2 linked regions of the Thiorhodovibrio frisius genome follow. The protein of the gene in region 2 binds, or shares a complex with, the protein of the main gene of each other region. Links are inferred from orthologs where the notes say so. Each region holds a gene or a part of one and is shown on either strand. Other genes may lie near its edges. The genes, in order: groL and metK.

The links.
Region 1: the proteins of metK (region 2) and groL are in contact, whole or in part, in a cryo-EM structure (PDB 8P4O), measured with the Escherichia coli proteins. The link is inferred for Thiorhodovibrio frisius from one-to-one orthologs.

The regions. Positions count from the first base shown.
Region 1 is NZ_CP121471.1:303,898-314,314, forward strand. What follows is about bases 2,657-5,540. They hold groL (chaperonin GroEL), read right to left. Parts: upstream 4,985-5,540; coding sequence 3,329-4,984; downstream 2,657-3,328. Other genes in these bases: Thiofri_RS01685 (CPBP family intramembrane glutamic endopeptidase), read right to left, coding at 2,657-3,166; groES (co-chaperone GroES), read right to left, coding at 5,068-5,358. Outside these bases: Thiofri_RS01675 (propionyl-CoA synthetase), read left to right, coding at 1-898; gmd (GDP-mannose 4,6-dehydratase), read left to right, coding at 1,052-2,137; more of Thiofri_RS01685, read right to left, coding at 2,258-2,656; Thiofri_RS01700 (elongation factor G), read right to left, coding at 5,571-7,670; Thiofri_RS01705 (L,D-transpeptidase family protein), read left to right, coding at 7,734-8,705; Thiofri_RS01710 (alanine-zipper protein), read right to left, coding at 8,684-8,881; Thiofri_RS01715 (chorismate--pyruvate lyase family protein), read left to right, coding at 9,089-9,721; lipoyl(octanoyl) transferase LipB, read right to left, coding at 9,709-10,332; Thiofri_RS01725 (YbeD family protein), read right to left, coding at 10,322-10,417.
Region 2 is NZ_CP121471.1:4,470,444-4,480,957, reverse strand. Bases 4,621-7,601 are described here. They hold metK (methionine adenosyltransferase), read right to left. Parts: upstream 6,706-7,601; coding sequence 5,536-6,705; downstream 4,621-5,535. Other genes in these bases: Thiofri_RS20490 (thioredoxin family protein), read left to right, coding at 7,094-7,601; ahcY (adenosylhomocysteinase), read right to left, coding at 4,621-5,341. In the rest of the region: Thiofri_RS20510 (SulP family inorganic anion transporter), read right to left, coding at 324-2,423; metF (methylenetetrahydrofolate reductase [NAD(P)H]), read right to left, coding at 2,904-3,782; more of ahcY, read right to left, coding at 3,920-4,620; more of Thiofri_RS20490, read left to right, coding at 7,602-7,651; tkt (transketolase), read left to right, coding at 8,095-10,107; gap (type I glyceraldehyde-3-phosphate dehydrogenase), read left to right, coding at 10,178-10,514. UniProt on the Escherichia coli protein: Catalyzes the formation of S-adenosylmethionine (AdoMet) from methionine and ATP.

The sequences.
Region 1 (10,417 bases), 4.2 Mb from region 2 along the record:
AGCTTTCCGCGCCATCAAGCGCGATGATCCCAATGCCGAACAACTCAAGCACTACCGGCTGGACAAATTGCGCACGCTCTTCCTCGCCGGCGAGCGCTGCGACCCGAACACCCTGGAGTGGGCACAGGATAAGTTGAAGGTGCCCGTCATCGACCACTGGTGGCAGACCGAAACCGGTTGGGCCATTGCCGCAAACTGCCTCGGTATCGAACAGCTCCCGGTCAAACCCGGCTCCCCGACCCGACCTGTGCCAGGCTTTGACGTGCAAGTACTCGATGATAACGGCGAGTCGGTCGCGCCCGACACCATCGGGCGCATCATGATCCGCCTGCCGCTGCCACCCGGCTGCTTGCCGACCCTGTGGGGTAACGACGAACGCTTCGTGCAGTCCTATCTGTCTGCCCAGCCGGGTTATTACTTAAGTGGCGATGCCGGTTACTTCGACGAAGATGGCTATCTGTTCGTGATGAGTCGCATCGACGACATCATCAATGTCGCCGGCCACCGGCTCTCGACCGGCGCCATGGAGGGCGTGCTGGCCAATCATCCGGCGGTGGCCGAATGCGCCGTGATTGGCGTCGCCGACACGCTCAAAGGCGAGCTGCCAGTCGGTCTGGTGGTCCTCAAGTCGGGTATCGACACGGCGCCCGAGGCCCTGCAAAAAGAGCTGATCAATCTGGTACGCGAGCAAATTGGTCCAGTGGCGGCCTTCAAGACAGTAATCATCGTCGAGCGCCTGCCCAAGACCCGCTCAGGCAAGATCCTGCGCGGCACCATGAAGAGCATCGCCGAAGGCACCCCCTACCGAGCGCCCGCCACCATTGATGATCCAGCCATCTTGGGCGAGGTCGAGCTGGCGCTGCGCGACAGCGGCTATGGAGGTGCGGCTCCAGGGTGAAGGAGCCCGCAGAAAAGGGGGAAAGCACGGTACTTCTGCAGCTCCATCAAAGCGTGCAATCCGGACGCCCGTGATGCTTCCCCAGGCATCCTGCCATCGCCCTGCGTGGATGATGATTGGCATTTTTCGTTCAATAGAGTACCTGCCCCTCCAATGACAACCGCACTCATTACCGGCATCACCGGCCAGGATGGAGCCTACTTGGCAGAATTCCTGCTCGATAAAGGCTATATCGTGCACGGCATCAAGCGACGCAGCTCGCTGTTCAATACCGACCGTATCGACCATCTCTATCAGGACCCCCATCAGTCCGGCCGCCGCTTTGTGCTGCACCACGGAGACATGACGGACAGCTCAAGCCTGATTCGCATCATGCAGCAGGTGCAGCCGGATGAAATCTACAACCTGGCCGCGCAGAGCCATGTGGCTGTTTCGTTCGAGGAGCCTGAATACACGGCGGATTCCGACGGTCTCGGCGCGCTGCGGCTGCTAGAGGCCATCCGCATCCTCGGGCTGGAGAAGAAAACCCGCTTTTACCAGGCCTCCACCTCCGAGCTTTACGGTCAGGTGCAGGAAGTCCCACAGCGCGAAACCACGCCCTTCTACCCGCGCTCGCCCTATGCGGTGGCCAAGCTCTACGCCTATTGGATCACGGTGAACTATCGCGAGGCCTATGGCATCTACGCCTGCAATGGCATCCTGTTCAACCACGAAAGCCCCATCCGTGGCGAAACCTTCGTCACCCGCAAAATCACCCGGGGACTGGCGCGAATCAAACTTGGCCTGCAGGAGCAGATTTACTTAGGCAACATGGACGCCAAACGCGACTGGGGTCACGCCAAGGATTATGTGCGCATGCAATGGATGATGTTGCAGCAGGAGCAGCCCGAGGATTTCGTCATCGCCACCGGCAAGCAATACTCAGTGCGCGACTTTGTCGAGATCGCCGCACGCGAAATCGGCATCCATCTGCGCTGGGAAGGCCAGGCCGTCGACGAAAAAGGCTATGACCAGAGCAGCGGCGCCTGCCTGATCGAAGTCGATCCACGCTATTTCCGCCCGACTGAGGTTGAAACTCTGCTGGGCGATCCAAGCAAAGCCAAGGAAAAGCTCGGCTGGCAGCCAGAAATACGCTTCGAGCAATTAGTGGCGGAAATGATGCGCGAGGATCTGAAAGAAGCTGAGCGCGATGCACTATGCAATCGCGAAGGCTATAAGGTTCACCAGCACAATGAGTGATTGGCGTACCAGTATCCGATCCACCCTTCAGGGTCTGACTTGCCTCAAGGCTGCTTCAGACGGCCCCGCCATGACGGATTGATCCCAGCATTGCGTTAGGGCAAAGGTCTGGAAGATCCGTCAGGGGCCGATTGAACTCTGCTCGTTGCGGGCACTGCCCCGGTGCATCCGCACGCTGAGCCTTTCGGCCGTGATGGTCATGGCCAGAACGGCGACGGCCAGCCAGCCGATGATGCCGTCATAGTCACCCGCAAGCCAGGCCCAGCCGGCCTGGTCGACCCCATCAGTCAGGCGGCGGCTGGTCTGGATGACGAACACCCAAGCCGCATGCACGCCGATGCCGAAAGCAATGCTGCCAGTACGCTCGCGCAACAGTGCTAGCAACACTCCGGCGAGCCAAAGCGCGACGAGAGAATCCAGATTGCGCCATTCCAACAACCCTGCGAATACGCTAGCGACCATCCAGGCAATGCCAAGCGCGTCTGGCGCCATGTCCGCCGGCAAACCGTGCGGCTTCATGAAATGCACCACCGCGTAGAGCGCGGCGGACCAACCAGCGGCTTGCACCAGACCATCGCGGCGGCGAATTGCGGTAAAGAGCGCGCCGCGAAAAAAAGTCTCCTCCAGCACAGCGATCAATAACCCGACGATCAAGGCGCGCAGGGCAGTTTTGAGCAACTCCAGCAGCCAGCCAAAGGACCATACCTCGAGTGCCCGAGCACCGCTCACAACCAGCAGGATGACGATGGCGGCCATCATTAGGCTGCCGAACAACCAACCGCGGAATGCGTCGCGGCGGAAGTCCTGGAACGGCAAGCTGTTGTACCCCAGAGCCGCACGACGCGCCAGTCCGAGCGCACGCAGGAAGGGCCACAGGCCTAGGAGCATCAAGACTTGCGCTAGGCGCCCCAGTACCCGCTGAGGGTCTTCATCGGCCAGCAGGTCGCTATCGAGCAGCGGGATGCTGAGCAGCGCCGCGAGCAACAGGCAGCCGAGCATGTAGCCAAAAAATATCCCGGTTGGACGCATGCTTGCTTCTCCCCAGTCTTCTCAGTTGCCGAAAATCGGTTGTGGCCAAAAAAAAACGCCCTCAGCAAAGATGCGTTGCTGAGGGCGTTATCGGGTCACTGCCAAAGAAACGGCAACCGGCGTGACACGCCGGTTGCCGGGCTAAGGCTACAGGGGCCAGGCTTACATCATGCCCATGCCGCCCATGTCGCCCATACCACCCATGCCGCCGCCCATGCCGCCACCGGCAGGTGCATCGTCCTTGGGCTCCTCGGCCACCATGGCCTCGGTGGTAATCATCAGACCGGCGATGGAGCAGGCGTTCTGCAGCGCGGTGCGGGACACTTTGGTCGGGTCGAGAATACCCATGCTGACCAAATCGCCATACTCGCCGCTAGCGGCGTTGTAGCCGTAATTGCCTTCGCCTTCGGCAACTTTCTGCAGCACAACTGAGGCCTCGGCGCCGGCGTTATGCACAATCTGGCGCAGCGGCTCTTCCATCGCGCGCAGGGCGATACCAACACCGACATCCTGGTCGTGGTTATTGCCCTTGAGGCCACGCACGCCGTTGAGCGCGCGCACCAGTGCCACACCACCGCCGGGCACAATGCCTTCCTCGACTGCCGCGCGGGTGGCGTGCAGGGCATCCTCGACACGGGCTTTCTTTTCCTTCATCTCGACTTCGGTCGCGGCGCCCACCTTGATGACGGCCACGCCGCCGGCCAGCTTGGCCAGACGCTCCTGGAGCTTCTCGCGGTCGTAGTCGGAGGTAGTCTCCTCGACCTGGGCGCGAATCTGCTCGCAGCGGCCCTTGATGTCGACATCGGAACCGGAGCCGTCGATGATGGTGGTTTCTTCCTTGCTGACCTGGATCTTCTTGGCTTGGCCGAGTTCATTCAGGGTGGCTTTCTCAAGCGACAGACCAACTTCCTCGGAGATCACGGTGGCGCCGGTCAGGATGGCGATATCCTGCAACATGGCCTTGCGACGGTCACCGAAGCCAGGAGCCTTGACTGCGCAGACCTTAATGATGCCACGGATGGAGTTGACCACCAGAGTGGCCAGAGCCTCGCCTTCGATATCCTCGGCGACGATCATCAGCGGCTTGCCGGATTTGGCCACGCCCTCGAGCACCGGCAGCAGGTCGCGGATGTTGGAAATCTTCTTGTCGTGCAGCAGGATGTAGGGGTCTTCCAGTTCAGCGGTCTGGCTCTGCTGGTTGTTGATGAAGTAGGGCGACAGATAGCCACGGTCGAACTGCATGCCTTCGACGACATCCAGCTCATTGTGCAGCGACTTGCCTTCTTCAACGGTGATGACGCCTTCCTTGCCGACCTTCTCCATCGCCTCGGCGATAATCTCGCCAATGCTGTCATCGGAGTTGGCTGAGATGGTGCCGACCTGGGCGATTTCCTTGTTATCGGAGCAAGGACGCGACAGGGCGCGCAACTGCTCGACGGCGCTCTCGACGGCTTTGTCCATGCCGCGCTTCAGGTCCATCGGGTTCATGCCAGCGGCGACGGCCTTCAGGCCTTCGCGCACCATGGCCTGAGCCAGCACGGTAGCGGTCGTGGTGCCGTCACCGGCGACGTCGGAGGTCTGGGAAGCGACTTCCTTGACCATCTGGGCGCCCATGTTCTCGAACTTGTCTTTCAGTTCGATTTCCTTGGCCACAGAGACACCATCTTTAGTGACGGTGGGTGAGCCGAAGGACTTCTCCAGCACGACGTTGCGGCCTTTCGGGCCCAGGGTAACTTTGACGGCGTTGGCCAGGACATTGACGCCATCCATCATGCGCGCGCGCGCATCAGATCCAAACTTAACTTCTTTTGCACTCATTGGAGTTTGCTCCCGTGATCTAAACTGGTCTCGCGACAGGGTGACGCGAACGAAATTGCTTGTGGGTCAGGGTGCGCGAAGGCTTAGCCCTCGATGACACCCATGATGTCTTCCTCGCGCATCACGAGAAGATCTTCGCCATCGACCTTGACCTCGGTGCCCGAGTACTTGCCGAACAGCACCTTGTCGCCGACCTTGACGTCGAGCGGGCGGGAGTCGCCGCTGTCCATGATCTTGCCGTTGCCAACAGCCATGACTTCGCCACGGATTGGCTTTTCAGCAGCGCTGTCTGGAATGACGATGCCACCAGCGGTGGTGCGCTCTTCTTCCATGCGACGGATAACGACGCGGTCGTGCAAAGGACGGATATTCATTGTTTGAGTCCCCTCAATGTGGTGTGAGTGGTCGAGCGCCGCTCAGCCCGGTCCGCAGACGGGGGTTGTTAGCACTCATCAGTAGCGAGTGCTAATAATAGTCCCGACTCGCTCTATGTCAAGGGGTGTGTCAAGAGTCAGCACCATTGCGACAGACATTCTTGTGCCCTGAGCCGCGTTAGCGGGCCTTGGGAGCACGGGAAGGGAATAGGTTAGATGGCGTCGAAGCGCTCGAACTGCATGCTGAATTGACCGCGCCCCTGGGTCAGGCTGCGCAGTTCGGTCGCGTAGCCGAGCAGAGATTCAAGCGCCACGGCGCACTGCACGCGCGCCTCGCCTTCGCCACCGCCTTCATGCAGCGAGGTTGAGCGAATGCTCGCATGTCGGGCTTGCAGATCGCCTAACACCTGGCCCAGATGATCCTCCGGCACCACTAGGTCGACGCGCATCAGCGGATGCAAAATCACCGGGCCGGCCTGGCTCAGCCCCTTGCGCAGTGCCTTGGCTGCGGCTGCGCTCAGCGCCTCGGGCGGGCTGGCCTGCCCGAAAAGCTCCACCTGGCGCAGCTCGACAATCACGTCCTCTAGGGGCGCCCCCTGTAGCGGGCCGCTGCTTAAAATCAGCTGCAAGCCCGCGTGCAGAGCCTGGCGCTGGGCATCGTTCAACTCGGCACCCAGGGGCTGCACCTGCGGCTCCCCGATCACCCGCACACCCGAGCCACGTGCGCCCGGTGTCAGGTGCAGCTCGACCGCGGCGCGAGCCTCCGGATGCTTGCCATCGGGTGAGGCGGGATGCTGATAGAGTTCGGCAACTGTCACCTCGCCGCCGATACTCTCGCGCACCGCTACCGCCGGTCGCCCGCTGCGCACTTGCAGCTGGAACTCGCGCGCCAGGCGCTCCAGCACAATCTGCAAGTGCAACTCGCCCATGCCGCGCAGCAGACGCTGACCGGTGTCCGGGTCTTCTTCCACTCGCAGCGTCGGGTCTTCCTGCACCACCTTGTCCAGGGCTTCGAGCAGCTTGTCTTCATCGGCACTGCTGCCCGGCTCGATGGCCAGACTGAGCACCGGGGTGCGGGTGTCGATGCGCTCGAGGCTGACAACATGCTCGGGATGGCACAGAGTATCGCCGGTTGCGGCATGACGCAGGCCGGCCAGCAGGACGATCTGCCCGGGGCCAGCCTCCTCAAGCTTAGTTTTTTTGCCGGCGTCGATGTCGAAAATGCGCGCGACATGCTCTTTGACAATCTGGCCATCGGCGCCGATGAAGGCCACAGCGTCGCCAGGACGGATGCGATTGCGATAAATGCGCGTGAAGCAATGCCGGCGCCCATCCCAGAGCTGCACCTTGAACACCAGAGCAACAAGCGGCCCGTCGCCGCCTATAACAATGGACTCGGTTGCTGGTTGGCCGCCTGACTCGGGAGTGTCTGCTCTTGCCGGGAGGCGCTGCGCGGGCATCGGCGGGCGATCTGTCGGCGCCGGCAGCAACTCGACCACCGCGTCGAGCAGCGGCTGCACCCCAAGATTGCGCAGCGCACTGCCGCCAAAGCAGGGAAATAGCCGACCGCTCAAGGTTCCCTGGCGCAGGGCAGCGAGAAGCGCATCAGGCGCCACAGACTCGCCGGCCAGCACCGGCTCGGCCAGGGCATCGTCGACTTCGGCCAGCGCGAGCAGTAAGGACTCGCGCAGCCCGGCCACCGATTTCCAGAGCGCATCGGGACAGAGCGCACGTCGGGGCGCCTCCCCCTGCTCGCCATGGAACTCAATCAACTCCCCATGGATCAGATCAATCACCGCGTTGCGCTCAGGCAGTGGTAAGGTAACCGCTACCGGCGCAACGCCGAGCCGTGTGGCAATATCAGCCATGGCCTGGGTGAAATCGGCCCCCGGTCGGTCCATCTTGTTAATAAAAAACAGCGTCGGGAGCTGAAAATGGCAACGTTGGCGCCATACGGTTTCGGTCTGGGGCTCGACCCCACGCACGCCATCGAGCACCAGGATTACGCCGTCGAGAACGCGCATGGCGCGCTCCACCTCAATAGTGAAATCGACATGGCCCGGAGTATCGATGATTTGCAGCAGGTGCTCGCGCCAGGGCGCACGTGTCACCGCAGCGGTGATGGTGATGCCGTGTTCCTGTTCCTCGGCCATCCAGTCCATGTGGGCGGCGCCTTCATGCACTTCACCAATTTTGTGCAAAGCGCCGGTATAGAACAAAATGCGCTCGGTCAGGGTGGTTTTGCCGGCATCGACATGGGCGGCAACGCCGATATTTCGCACGCACTGGAGTTTGTGGGTATGACAAGTCACAACAGCAGCCTGAGCTTTCAAGCAAGTAATCTGGAAGGATGTCGCGCATCATCCTGGCCATTGATGGCACAAATCAAGCCCCGAATCAGTAGGCGCCGCAAAAACGCCGCATTCTGGCTGACGGGCGGTCTGTGGCTATTGGCTCTGGCCTCGGGAGTCGGGCTGGCATCAGAGCCATACAGACTCACGAGCCCCAATGATGATGTCATTGGCACGCCTTTCTATGTCAAGGCCGACTCGCGCCAGACGCTGCTCGATATCGGCCGTCATAACGGCCTAGGCTTCGATGAGATGGAGCAGGCCAATCCGAATGTCGATATGTGGGTGCCCGCAGATGGTGCCGATGTGCTGATTCCAGCGCGCCAGGTGTTGCCAGACGCGCCACGAAACGGCCTGGTGCTAAACACCGCCGAGAAGCGACTCTATTACTTCCGCTCAGCACAGGAGGTCGAGACCTATTCGGTTGGCACCGGGCGTGAGGGCTGGGAGACGCCAGTTGGTCGCTACAGCATTGTCGAGAAGATTAAGGGCCCAACCTGGACGCCACCGGCATCCATCCGCGCCGAACATGCGGCCAAGGGCGATATTCTGCCCGCCGTGGTGCCTGCCGGACCGGACAATCCGCTGGGGGCCTATGCGATGCGCCTGAGCAATCGCAGTTACCTGATCCATGGCACCAACAAGCCCTGGGGCGTTGGCATGCCTGTGAGCCACGGCTGCACCCGCATGTTTCCTGAGGATATCGAGAGTCTGTTTGGCAGGGTTCCGGTTGGAACACCGGTGACAATTGTGGATCAGCCCTACAAGGCGGGCTGGCTGGGCGATGAGCTTTATCTGGAAGCAAACGCGACTGACGAACAGCGTGCCAGCGTGAGCGTGGAAGATGTGATTCCGGCATCCATCAAGCAGGCGCCGGGGGTGGCGATCAACTGGGATCAGGTCAGACAGGTTGTTCAGAAAAATACCGGCCTACCCACCGTGGTGGGCGGCCGGCAAGAATCAGCCAGCTGGCATTACTTGGACATGATCTTCTGATACATGCGGTTAATGCGCTCTTCGTTCGCATTGCAGCACGCCTGGGCTGCATTGGCTGAATCCATGGCTGCGGCAGCCATGTCACGTGCTTCCTGATCGGTAGCACAACCGCCCAGCATACCGGCGCTCAGCACGGCGGCGATGGACAGAGAGGCGAGTTTCGTACGCTTAGTCATAGCATCTTCTCCGTAAATAACTGTTGCCTTATGGCGCGCTTGTTATACCACAGTCTGAGAAAAATTCGAGCCCCAAGCATCAGATTCTGCCTTCCCGCCCATTTTTGTGCCGACAACAAGACTCTGGCGCCCGCGTTTCATCTTACCCTTGCCCGATGAAGCCAGCATCCGCGCAGCCGGTCAAACAATCAGGACATCAGTTTCCGAATGAAGCAGTTCTACCCCAACGCCCGCGCAGCGGACACCTCCGCCGAGGCCAATCCCTTTCGCTGCCAAGGGTTTGTGCGCGATGGCACCATTGCCTGCCTTGATGGCAGCCGCCGCGCCATTCAGTCCCTGCCGGCTTTTCTGCGCGCACTGCTGGTCACCGATGGCACGGTCACCAAGATTCTCGAGGCGTTTTTTTGGGAACCGGTAATGGTCGATACCCTGTATCAGGAATTCACAACAGCTGAAGCGGCCATTCCCTGGGTTGAGATCCGTCCGGGCGACCGCGCCCTGGCGCGACGGGTTCGTCTGCGCGGCGGCGATTCCGGCCTTGAGTATGCGCGTGCCGACTCGGTGGTTCGCTCCGAACGGGTTCCCGATCATTTCCGCCAACGTCTGATCGACCGCGAAATCGGCATTGGCGCCCTGATCCGCGACAGCGGACTCGAAAGCTACCGCGAGGTGATGGAGGTCGGCGTCAATCCGGGAACTGCGGATGCGGGGCAAAGCCCGCAAGGCGACAGCCTGTTCCGGACCTATCGGATTATCATCGGCAGCGAGCCGGTGATCCTGATTACCGAAACCTTTCCGCTGGCACTGTTTCGCACGCCAAACCAAGCTCAGGCGGATTGAAGCGAGATACCCAGCTCATCGACCAGAACCGCAGCGACAGCGGCAGGCGGGAGAAGACAACCAAGATCGGCCATTTGGGTAACTTTTAGCCCAGGATAGCCGCAGGGATGGATGCGCGAGAAGGGTGCCAGGTCCATCGCCACATTGAGCGCGAGGCCATGGTAACTACAACTGCGGCGCACGCGCAGACCGAGCGCCGCGATTTTCGCCGCTCCCACATAGACACCGGGGGCTCCGGCCCGGGTGGCCGCCGCAATCCCCTGAGCATCGAGCACGACAACCACTGCCTGCTCGAGCAGGTTGACCAGTTGTCGCACGCCAAGCCCGAGGCGGCGCAAGTCGAGCAGGACATAGACCACAACCTGGCCGGGTCCGTGATAGGTGACCTGGCCACCTCGATCACTTTGGATGACGGGAATGTCACCCGGATTCAGCAGGTGTTCGCGCCGGCCAGCCTGGCCCAGGGTAAAGACCGAGTCATGCTCGACCACCCAGAGTTCATCCGGAGTGTTGGCATCGCGCCCATCGGTGAAGGCAACCATTTGCGCAAGCGTGTCGGAATAGGCGCGGCGCCCAAGCTGGCGCACCACACAGCCGCCATCACAAGGCATAGACAATTGCTTCGTGCGCCGTCAACTCGCGATAAATAGCATCAAGCTGCGCTTTGCTTTGGGCCTCGAACACGACCGTTACCGA
Region 2 (10,514 bases):
TTTCCGAGACTTGCATCCATCTTGGGACGAGTTGGCGCTAGTGGCGCCCGTTGAATGCAGATGGTGCGCGAGGGGGGACTCGAACCCCCACGGATTACTCCACTGGAACCTAAATCCAGCGCGTCTACCAATTCCGCCACCCGCGCGTGAGAGGTGGGAGCGCTGGTTGGGGCCAGCGCCAAGTGCGAAGTTTAGTTGACCAGGGCGGGGCTGGCCAGTGCGGTGATGATCGTTGCCCCGCAGTAGGGAATCGGGGCGCCTGTTAGAGGCTGCGACAGCGGCTCGGATCAGGTGGTCTGAGCCTGGGTGAGCTTTCGGTTTGCTCAGGCCGTCAGGGTGTCGCTGTCGTAGGTGCTTTCCATGAAGATGAGCGCACGTTCTTTCGTGCGGAAGAAATGGTCGCGCCCGAGCATGTCGAACAGGCGCCCGCGTTCCAGGGCTTCGTAAACCTGGGCTTTGAGGCTGGAGAAGTAGATTTCGATGCCATTGTCGCGGTAGGTGTCGATGACATCGCGTAGGCGTTCTTCGCCGGAGACGTCGATGGCGTTGATGCCGCTGCCGATGACCAGCACGGCCTTGGCCTGGGGGTTTTGCATGCGAGCTTCGAGCAACATGTCCTCGAAGTGAGATGCGTTGACGAAGTTGAGCGAGCCGTCAAAGCGCACGGCGATGAAGTTTTTCCCTAAGGGTGGCAGGTTGTTTTCGGCGGCACCGGCCAGGGTGCCGTCGGCGTCGCGGCCAAGAATGGTGGTGCGCGGTTTCATGGTGCGCAGCATCCATAAAATGATGGCCAGGCCACCGCCGAGCAGGATGCCATTGGCGAGTTGCGGCGCCATGGCCAGGGTGGCGGCGAAGGTGACCAAACCGGCGATGGCTTCCTGCCGCTCGATGCGCCAGGCGCGGATCAGGGCGCGGATGTTGATCAGCCCGAACACCGCCATCATGACGATGACTGCCAGTACCGCTTGCGGCAGGTGGTAGAGCAGTGGCGTCAGGTATAGCAGCACCAGCATCACGGCGATGGCGCTGAAGATGGCGAAGAGCCCGGTCTTGGCGCCGGTTTTGGCCGCCACCGCCGAGCGCGAGAAAGAGCCGCTAACGGTGAAGGAGCTGAAGAAACTGCCGACGATGTTAGCCAGGCCCTGGCCGATGAGTTCCTTGCTGGTATCAACCCGCTCTTTGGTTTGGGCCGCGATGGCTTTGGAGATGGAGGTGGCCTCCATGAAGCCGATCAGCGCCATGACCAGTGCCGAGGGCAGCAGGGCCCAGAAGAAGTCGAGTTTGAAGCTTGGCAGATGAAACTGGGGCAGGCCTGCGGGAATGGTGCCGACCACGGCGCCGCCGCCCATGAAGGTGATGTTGTCATCCTGGACTTTGCTGATGCGCCAGGTGTGGCTATCTGCGGTAATCCCGGGTGGGGTTTGGCCTCGACGGAAGAAGATGTCCTGGCCATCAGAGGTGACGGCATGCTCGAAGCGCATTCTGTGCAGGTCGACCTGGCGCTCATTGTTGGAGAGTTTGCGGTGTTCCATGTCGCGGTTTAGCACGCGCAGGTCGGCTTCCATCAGGGCGAGTTCGCCGAAGCGGTCGTTGTCTTTGGCTTTGGCCAGTTCGCGGATGTCCTGCGCGATGCTGGCGGTGTTGCGCCCGAGCGCGTCGATGGCGCGCGCGTTGGATGCGTAGTCCAATGCGAGCTGGCGCGCGGCGGGGTCCTGAATGGCATCGACGCTGACGACTTGGTTGCGCTCAAAGCCGATCAGCCAGCTGACAAGGGTGGCGAGAACCACGGCAAGCAGCACGCCGGGCAACTTGGGGGCGATCTTCTTGGTGCCCACAATGATGGCGACCGTGGCGAGCGCGAACAGCACGGTTGGCAGATGGGAGCTGGGTAATTGCTCAATCACTGTCCAGAGATCGACCACGAAACTGTCGGTGCGCGGGAAGGGCACATTGAGCACCTTACTGAGCTGTGACAGGCCGATGATCAGGGCGGCGGCATTGGTGAAGCCGATGATGACCGGGCTCGATAGAAAATTGGCGATGATGCCCAAGCGCAGCAGTCCGAGCAGCAGGCGCAGCACTCCGACCATGAGCGCGAGCATAATGGACAGTTGCAGGAATTCTTTACTGCCGAAAGCGGCCAGCGGCAGCACCGCGGCAGCGGACATGAGCGAGAGCATGGCCACCGGGCCGGTGTGGAGTTGGTTGGACGAACCCCACAGCGAGGCGATGATGACGGGAACGAAGGAAGCATAGAGCCCATAGACCACCGGCAGTCCGGCAAGCTGGGCATAGGCCATGCTCTGTGGTACCAGCACCAGTGCGACTGTGATGCCGGCGATCAAGTCGGCTTGCAGTGTGACGCGGGTCATGGGGAACCAGCGCAGGAAGGGGAGCAGGGCCAGCAGGAGCGGAGATTTCATCGGACTCACCAGATTCGACTGACTGTTGGGGCTTGCGGCATTCGGGGCAGGGCGCAGCATGAAGCGCGCGGGAGGCTTGTTTCATCGCCGATTTGACCGCTTAGATTAACCCATGCCGCCATCGTTGATGATAGATGTTGAGCGTGCGATCTATCGATAAATGGCTATGTTTTGGACCCGGTGTCGGCTAAATTTTGCGGATTGGCTGAGCGGCTGTGGGGCGCAAAAAATAGGCCGCGCCACAGGCGTGGGGCGGCCAAATCCAAGGAGGAGTGGATGATTTCGGCTACCACTGTAAAAAGCATCCGGGCGCTTGTCGCTGACAATTCGCAGTTACTTTGGGTTGTGGCCGATCCGGGCTTGGTTGATTTTGCGAGCAATCCTCAAGGTCGTATCGGTCAACTCCGCTTCGGCGAATCATCTCGCCGCAACAAGCGGGCCGCTGGGATACTTGATCGCGACACCGAGGTTAATCCACCCTTAATCTGCCGCCGCATCCCCGGCTAGCTTTGGCGTGACGCCGAGGTCGGTGCATAGCGCCAGGATGGGCTTGGCCTGATTCATGGTGTAGAAGTGCAGCCCCGGAGCGCCGCCGGCGACTAGGCGCTCGCACAGCTTGAGCACGACGTCGTGGCCGAAGGCGCGGATGGCCTCGCGGTCTTCGCCGAAGGCTTCCAGCCGGCGGCGTATCCAACGCGGGATTTCGGCCCCGCAGGCGTCTGAGAAGCGCGCGAGCTGGGAGTAATTGGTGATGGGCATGATGCCGGGAATAATGGGCACGGCGATGCCCTGTTTTTCGCAGGCGTCGACAAAGGCGAAGTAGGCATCGGCGTTGTAGAAGTATTGGGTGATAGCGGTGTCCGCGCCGCAGGCCACCTTGTGCTTGAAGTGCTCTAGGTCGGCGCTGGCTGAGGCGGCCTGTGGGTGGAATTCCGGGTAGGCGGCCACTTCGATGCTGAATTGCTGGCCATAGGCTTCGCGTAGATATGCGACCAGTTCGCTGGCATAGCGAAAGGTGCCGCGGTCGGGTCGACCCATGCCGGAGGGCAGATCGCCGCGCAGTGCCACCAGGCGGGTGATGCCCTGTTGGCTGTAGTGCTCGACAATGTCGCGGATTTCCTCCTTGCCGGAACCGATGCAGGCAAGATGGGGCGCGGTTTCGATGCCTTGTTCGCGCAGCCAGGAGACAGTCTCGAAGGTGCGCTCGCGGGTGGAACCGCCGGCGCCGTAGGTGCATGAAAAGTAGAGTGGTTTGAGCTGATTCAGTTGGGTGACCGCGCGTTTGAGCTTGGTCATCCCCTCGTCCGTCTTGGGCGGAAACACCTCGAAGCTCAGGGTGTCTTGCAGATGCTTGGTCATGGTATGGCCTTCGCGATAGTGAGCGGGAGTGGGCGCGCGGGGATTGGGCGATCTGGAGGTTACCCACCAAGTTGCCTCTCCCAGGTCGCCCGTATTTAAGTCAGCCTTCCCCAAAGTGCTTGGGGAAGGCTTCCGGCTCAGTAGCGGTAGTGCTCGGCCTTGTAGGGGCCGTCGACGCTGACGCCGATGTAGTCCGCCTGGTCGGGGCGGAGTTTGGTCAGCTTGACGCCGATTTTTTCCAGATGCAGCCGCGCGACTTCCTCGTCGAGATGCTTGGGCAGCACATAGACGCCGGTCGGATACTCGTCCGGCTTGGTGAAGATCTCAATCTGCGCCAGTACCTGGTTGGTGAAGGAGTTGGACATCACGAAGCTCGGATGCCCGGTTGCGCAGCCAAGGTTCACCAGCCGCCCTTGTGCGAGCAGGGTGATGCGATGACCGTCGGGGAAGATGATCTGATCGACCTGCGGCTTGATATTGACCCACTCGTATTTTGCGAGACTCTGAACCTGAATCTCGTTATCGAAGTGGCCGATGTTGCAGACAATTGCCTGGTCCTTCATCGCTGCCATGTGGTCATGGGTGATGATGTCCAGGTTGCCGGTGGTGGTGACGAAAATATCGCCCTGGTTGGCGACTTCATCAAGGCGCACCACACGGTAGCCTTCCATGGCCGCCTGTAGAGCACAGATGGGGTCGATCTCAGTGACCCAGACGGTGGCGCCGAGTGCGCGCAGGGCGGCAGCCGAGCCTTTGCCGACGTCGCCATAGCCACAGACGATGCCGACCTTGCCGGCGATCATCACATCGGTGGCGCGCTTGATGGCGTCGACCAGAGACTCGCGGCAGCCGTAGAGGTTGTCGAACTTGGACTTGGTGACCGAGTCATTGACGTTCATCGCCGGGAACAGCAGAGTGCCGTTTTTGAACATCTCATAGAGACGATGCACGCCGGTGGTGGTCTCCTCGGTCACGCCCTTGATACCCTTGGCCATTTTGTGCCAATGCTCGCGGTCGCGCTCGAAGGTCCGGCCCAGCACGCCGAGTACTGCCGTCCATTCTTCATTATCGTCTGCGGTCGCCTTGGGCACGCTGCCGGCTTTTTCGTACTCAACGCCCTTGTGGACGAGCAGAGTGGCGTCGCCGCCGTCGTCGAGGATCATGTTCGGACCCCTTTTTTCTCCATTGGGGCCGTCCGGCCAGTTGATGACCTGCTCGGTGCACCACCAGTACTCTTCCAGGGTCTCGCCCTTCCAGGCATAGACTGGGATATCGCGCGCGGCGATAGCAGCGGCGGCATGGTCTTGGGTGGAGAAGATGTTGCAGGAACACCAGCGCACTTCGGCGCCGAGTTCGACCAGGGTCTCGATCAGCACCGCGGTCTGGATGGTCATGTGCAGGCTGCCGGTGATGCGCGCGCCTTTCAGCGGCTTTTCGGGGCCGTATTTTTTGCGCAGTGCCATCAGACCAGGCATTTCGGTCTCGGCAATGACCATTTCTTTGCGGCCGAAATCGGCGAGGGACAGGTCGGCGACTTTGTAGTCAGTAAACTCACTCATGGTTAATCAGCTCCTGATGAATCGTGAGTGAGCGCCGTTGTAATTGTTGGGGCTCCAGCTTCCGAGCCTGGCCCTTGCCCTTGATGATCCATTTGAGAATCCAGGGTGGGTTGCAGCGCTCCTCGGAAGGGAGGGTTGGATGCGTGATTTAAGTAGGCGTTTGAATTCCTCGTTGGTCAAACCAGCATCTAGTGTCAGATCCCTGCCGCATCCTTCAGCGCTGCGGCCTTATCGGTCTTCTCCCAGCCGAATTCCGGCAGCTCGCGACCGAAGTGGCCGTATGCAGCGGTCTTGCGGTAGATGGGCTGGATCAGGTTCATCATGTTGACCAGGTTGTAGGGGCGCAGGTCGAAGTGCTCGCGCACCAGCATGGCGATACGATCCTCGTCGATTTTGGCGGTGCCGAAGGTTTCGACCGAGATCGAGGTCGGCTCGGCGACGCCAATGGCATAGGAGATCTGAATCTCGCAGCGCTCAGCCAGACCGGCGGCAACGATGTTCTTAGCCACATAGCGCCCGGCATAAGCAGCGGAGCGGTCCACCTTCGATGGGTCCTTGCCGGAGAAAGCACCACCGCCGTGACGGGCCATGCCGCCATAGGTATCGACGATGATCTTGCGCCCGGTCAGGCCGCAGTCACCCACAGGGCCGCCGATGACGAAGTTGCCGGTTGGGTTGATGTGGATCTTGGTGTCCTTGTGCATCCACTCAGGCGGAATCACCGGCTTGATGATGTTCTCCATCACAGCCTCTTGCAGATGGGCATAATCAATGTCCGGGTCGTGCTGAGTGGAGAGTACCAGCGCATCGACGGCGACGACCTTGCCGTTTTCGTAACGCATGGTCACCTGGCTCTTGGCATCCGGGCGCAGCCAGGGCAGGACGTGTTGCTTACGCATCTCGGATTGGCGCTCGACCAAGCGATGCGAATAGGTGATCGGAGCCGGCATCAGCACGTCGGTCTCATTGGTTGCATAGCCGAACATCAGGCCCTGGTCGCCGGCGCCTTGTTCCTCGGGCGCGCTACGATCAACGCCTTGGGCAATGTCGGTGCTCTGCTTGCCGATCAGTGACATGACCGCGCAGGTGGAGCCGTCGAAGCCGACATCTGAGCTGTTGTAGCCGATATCATTGACCACCTCGCGTACCAGGGTGTCGAAATCGATCCATGCCTCGGTGGTGATCTCGCCGCCCAGGATGACTGCGCCGGTTTTGATCATGGTTTCGCAGGCAACGCGAGCGTGGGCTGGGTTGGGGTCGGTGGCCAGAATGGCATCGAGCACCGCGTCGGAGATTTGGTCAGCCACCTTGTCGGGATGGCCCTCGGAGACGGACTCGGAAGTGAATATGTAGTCTCTCGCCATGGTTGGGTTTCCTGTCGGATGTTGAAGCCTAAAGCACCCGCGCAAGCGCGCTGGATGTTGCGTGGCGTCGGTTGATGGGAGGGCAGAAAGTTGGCCACTGATTGGCCGCCCTCAAGGAAGGTGAGTTCCCCAGTGTAACCGCAGAGGCGTCCAGAATGCAAAAGGCGCGCAGCGGTCAGTCAACTATTCTGACGCGCTTGACTCTTGTTTTTTAAAGTAATATTGCGTTCCGGAAGTTGCCGGTTGCATCCGTATAGTGTTTGTTTGCGGGGGCAGCGGGTCGGGTGCGAGCGTGCGATCAGGTTTGGGGATATCTGAGCTTTCCGGTACCATTAAACGGCTAATTTTTGAACAATCTGTCAGGCGCTCTCGCCTGGGGAGTCAGAGCATGGTTTCACTCGAAACACCGGTGTGCGAATTCGGTCTGCCCGCTCCGGATTTTTCCCTGCCGGGCGTGGATGGCAAGACCTGGACGCGCGATGACTGCAAGGGCCCCAAGGGGCTCCTGGTGATGTTCATCTGCAATCATTGCCCCTATGTGCAGGCAGTGCGCGAGCGGATCGTGCGTGATGCGCGTGAACTGGCCGAGCTCGGCGTCAACTGCGTCGCCATTATGTCGAACGATCCGACCGACTATCCCGAGGATTCGTTTGAGAACATGAAGCAGGTTGCCGAGCAATTTCAGTTTCCTTTTCCCTATCTGCTCGATGAGACCCAGCAAGTAGCCAAAACCTTCGGTGCCATCTGTACGCCTGACTTTTTTGGTTACAACGGACAGCTTGAGCTTCAGTATCGCGGGCGGCTGGATGAAAGCCGCAAGGAAGCCGCGCCCGAGGGCGTGCGTCGCGACCTTTTCGAGGGCATGAAGCAAGTGGCCGAGACCGGCAAGGGCCCGGAGAAGCAGATTCCCAGTGTCGGCTGTTCCATTAAGTGGCGGGAAGACTGAGGCGGCTGCGGGGACTTACCCTAATCAAAGAGATTCATTCTCCGGGGGTGCGGGACCATGCGCCTTAGGCTTGCCAGGCTTAGACGACGAGCGGAGCATTTAAGGCCCAACCGACTGATTTGATGGGTGGATATTGGGCAGCTCCGGAAAGCCGGAGCGTCCGAGGCATTTGGTGCCTGTTCGGAAAAAGTTGCTCCTGTGGGGCATTCCTACTTAATATGTCGGTTTTTATGTCGCGCGTTTTTCCCGTGTGGCGGGATTTCAGATTGGGCGTCGGCGGCTTGGGCTGAGTTGCCTTGCCGCGCTCTTCAGCGATCTCGGCCCGGTCGCCAGTTTTCCCATGGGGTGCCCCGGACGGCTTCGGTTTAGACGGCTTAGGATGGCCAGACGCGCGCACCGAATTCTTATCGCATTGATTAAACCTTACTTCTAGGGAGGGGCTCATGTCCTCACGCAAAGAACTCGCGAACGCCATCCGTGCGCTCAGTATGGATGCCGTACAGAAGGCCAAGTCGGGTCATCCCGGCGCGCCCATGGGCATGGCAGATATCGCCGAGGTGCTGTGGAACGACTTCATGCAGCACAATCCTGCTAACCCCAACTGGGCTAATCGGGATCGATTCGTGTTGTCGAACGGCCATGGCTCCATGCTGATCTACTCTTTGCTTCATCTCACAGGTTACGATTTGAGCATTGAGGACTTAAAACAGTTCCGCCAATTGCATTCCAGAACTCCGGGTCATCCGGAATATGGCTACGCGCCGGGCGTCGAGACCACCACAGGTCCGCTCGGGCAGGGAATTACCAATGGCGTTGGCATGGCGCTGGCCGAGAAAATTCTGGCCGCCCAGTTCAATAAGCCGGGTCATGAGATCGTCGATCACAATACCTATGTGTTTCTGGGCGATGGCTGCCTGATGGAAGGTGTCTCCCACGAGTCCTGCTCGCTGGCTGGTGCTCTGGGGCTGGGCAAGTTGATCGCTTTCTATGACGACAACAATATTTCTATCGACGGCGAAGTGCGCGGCCATGGCGATACCCCAGCCTGGTTCCTCGATGATACGCCCAAGCGTTTTGATGCCTATGGCTGGCATGTGATCCCCAAGGTCGATGGCCATGATGCCGAGGCGCTGAAGGTGGCAATTGAGGCCGCGCGCGCGGTCAGCGACAAGCCCACCCTGATCTGCTGTCAGACCATTATCGGCTTTGGCTCGCCCAATAAGCAGGGCAAGGAAGAGTGTCACGGCGCGCCGCTCGGTGATGACGAAATTGCCTTGACCCGCGAGAAGCTTGGTTGGACCCATCCCCCCTTTGAGATTCCGAAAGCTATCTACGAGGGTTGGAGCGCCAAGGCGCGCGGTGCCGATCTGGAAAAGGACTGGAACAAGCGCTTCGCCGCCTACAAGAGCGCCCACCCGAGCGAAGCCGCCGAGTTCGAGCGGCGCATGGCCGGCGAACTGCCGGATGACTTCGATGCCAAGGCGTGGGAGTTCATCAAGGAAGTCGATGCCAAGGCTGAGAAGATCGCTACCCGCAAGGCCTCGCAGAACGCGCTCAATGGCTTTGGCCCGCTGCTGCCGGAATTGCTCGGCGGCTCGGCTGATCTCGCCGGCTCTAACTTGACGCTGTGGAAGGGCTGCAAGGGTGTCGGTCCCAAGAATGCCAGCGGCAACTACATTTACTACGGCGTGCGCGAGTTCGGCATGTCCGCCATCATGAACGGCCTGACGCTGCACGGCGGTTTCAAGCCCTATGGCGCGACCTTCCTGATGTTCATGGAGTATGCCCGCAATGCAGTGCGCATGGCGGCGCTGATGAAGATCACCCCGATCTTTGTCTACACCCATGATTCCATCGGCCTCGGCGAGGACGGTCCTACCCACCAGCCGGTCGAACAGGTCAGCATACTGCGCCTGACCCCGCGCTTGTCCACCTGGCGTCCCTGCGACGCGGTCGAAAGCGCGGTGGCCTGGAAGTGCGCCATCGAGCGTCAGGGCGCACCCAGCGCGCTGATTTTCTCCCGCCAGGGTGCGCCGCACATGAGCCGGACGGAGGATCAGCTCCGCGCTATCGAAAAGGGCGGTTATGTGCTGCGCGACTGCGAGGGCACGCCTGATGCCATCATCATCGGCACTGGCACCGAGGTCGAGCTGGCCGTGGCGGCTTGCGAGGCTCTGACCGCCAAGGGGCGCAAGGTGCGGGTGGTCTCTATGCCATCGATGGATACCTTCGATGCCCAGGACGACGCTTACAAAGCCGCCGTGCTGCCAGAATCCGTCCGCGCCCGAGTTGCGGTCGAGGCTGGCGTATCCAACCTATGGCCAAAATATGTGGGCATGCATGGCAAGGTCATCGGTGTCGACACCTTCGGCGAGTCGGCGCCTGCGGGCGATGTCTACAAGGCCTTCGGCGTCACCGCCGAGGCGGTCACGGCAGCAGTTGAAAGTCTGCTCTAAGTCTTTCGTGGACCAGCGCGCGCAAGAAAAGCAGCATGATCTGTATTTCACTTACTGAGGAGTTGTTCTTATGCCTTTGAAAGTCGGTATTAACGGTTTTGGTCGTATTGGTCGCATGGCATTTCGTGCCATCTCCAAGGAATTCCCTGACATGCAGGTGGTCGGCATCAACGACCTGCTCGATCCCGAGTACCTGGCCTACATGCTCAAGTACGATTCAGTCCATGGCAATTTCGCCGGCGACATCAGCGTCGACGGCAAGACCATGATCGTCAATGGCAACAAAATTCGCCTGACTGCCGAGCGCGATCCTGCCAACCTGGCCTGGGGCGATGTCGGCGCCGATCTGGTGCTGGAGTGCACCGGCTTTTTCCTCACCACCGAGAGCTGCCAGGCCCATATCGATG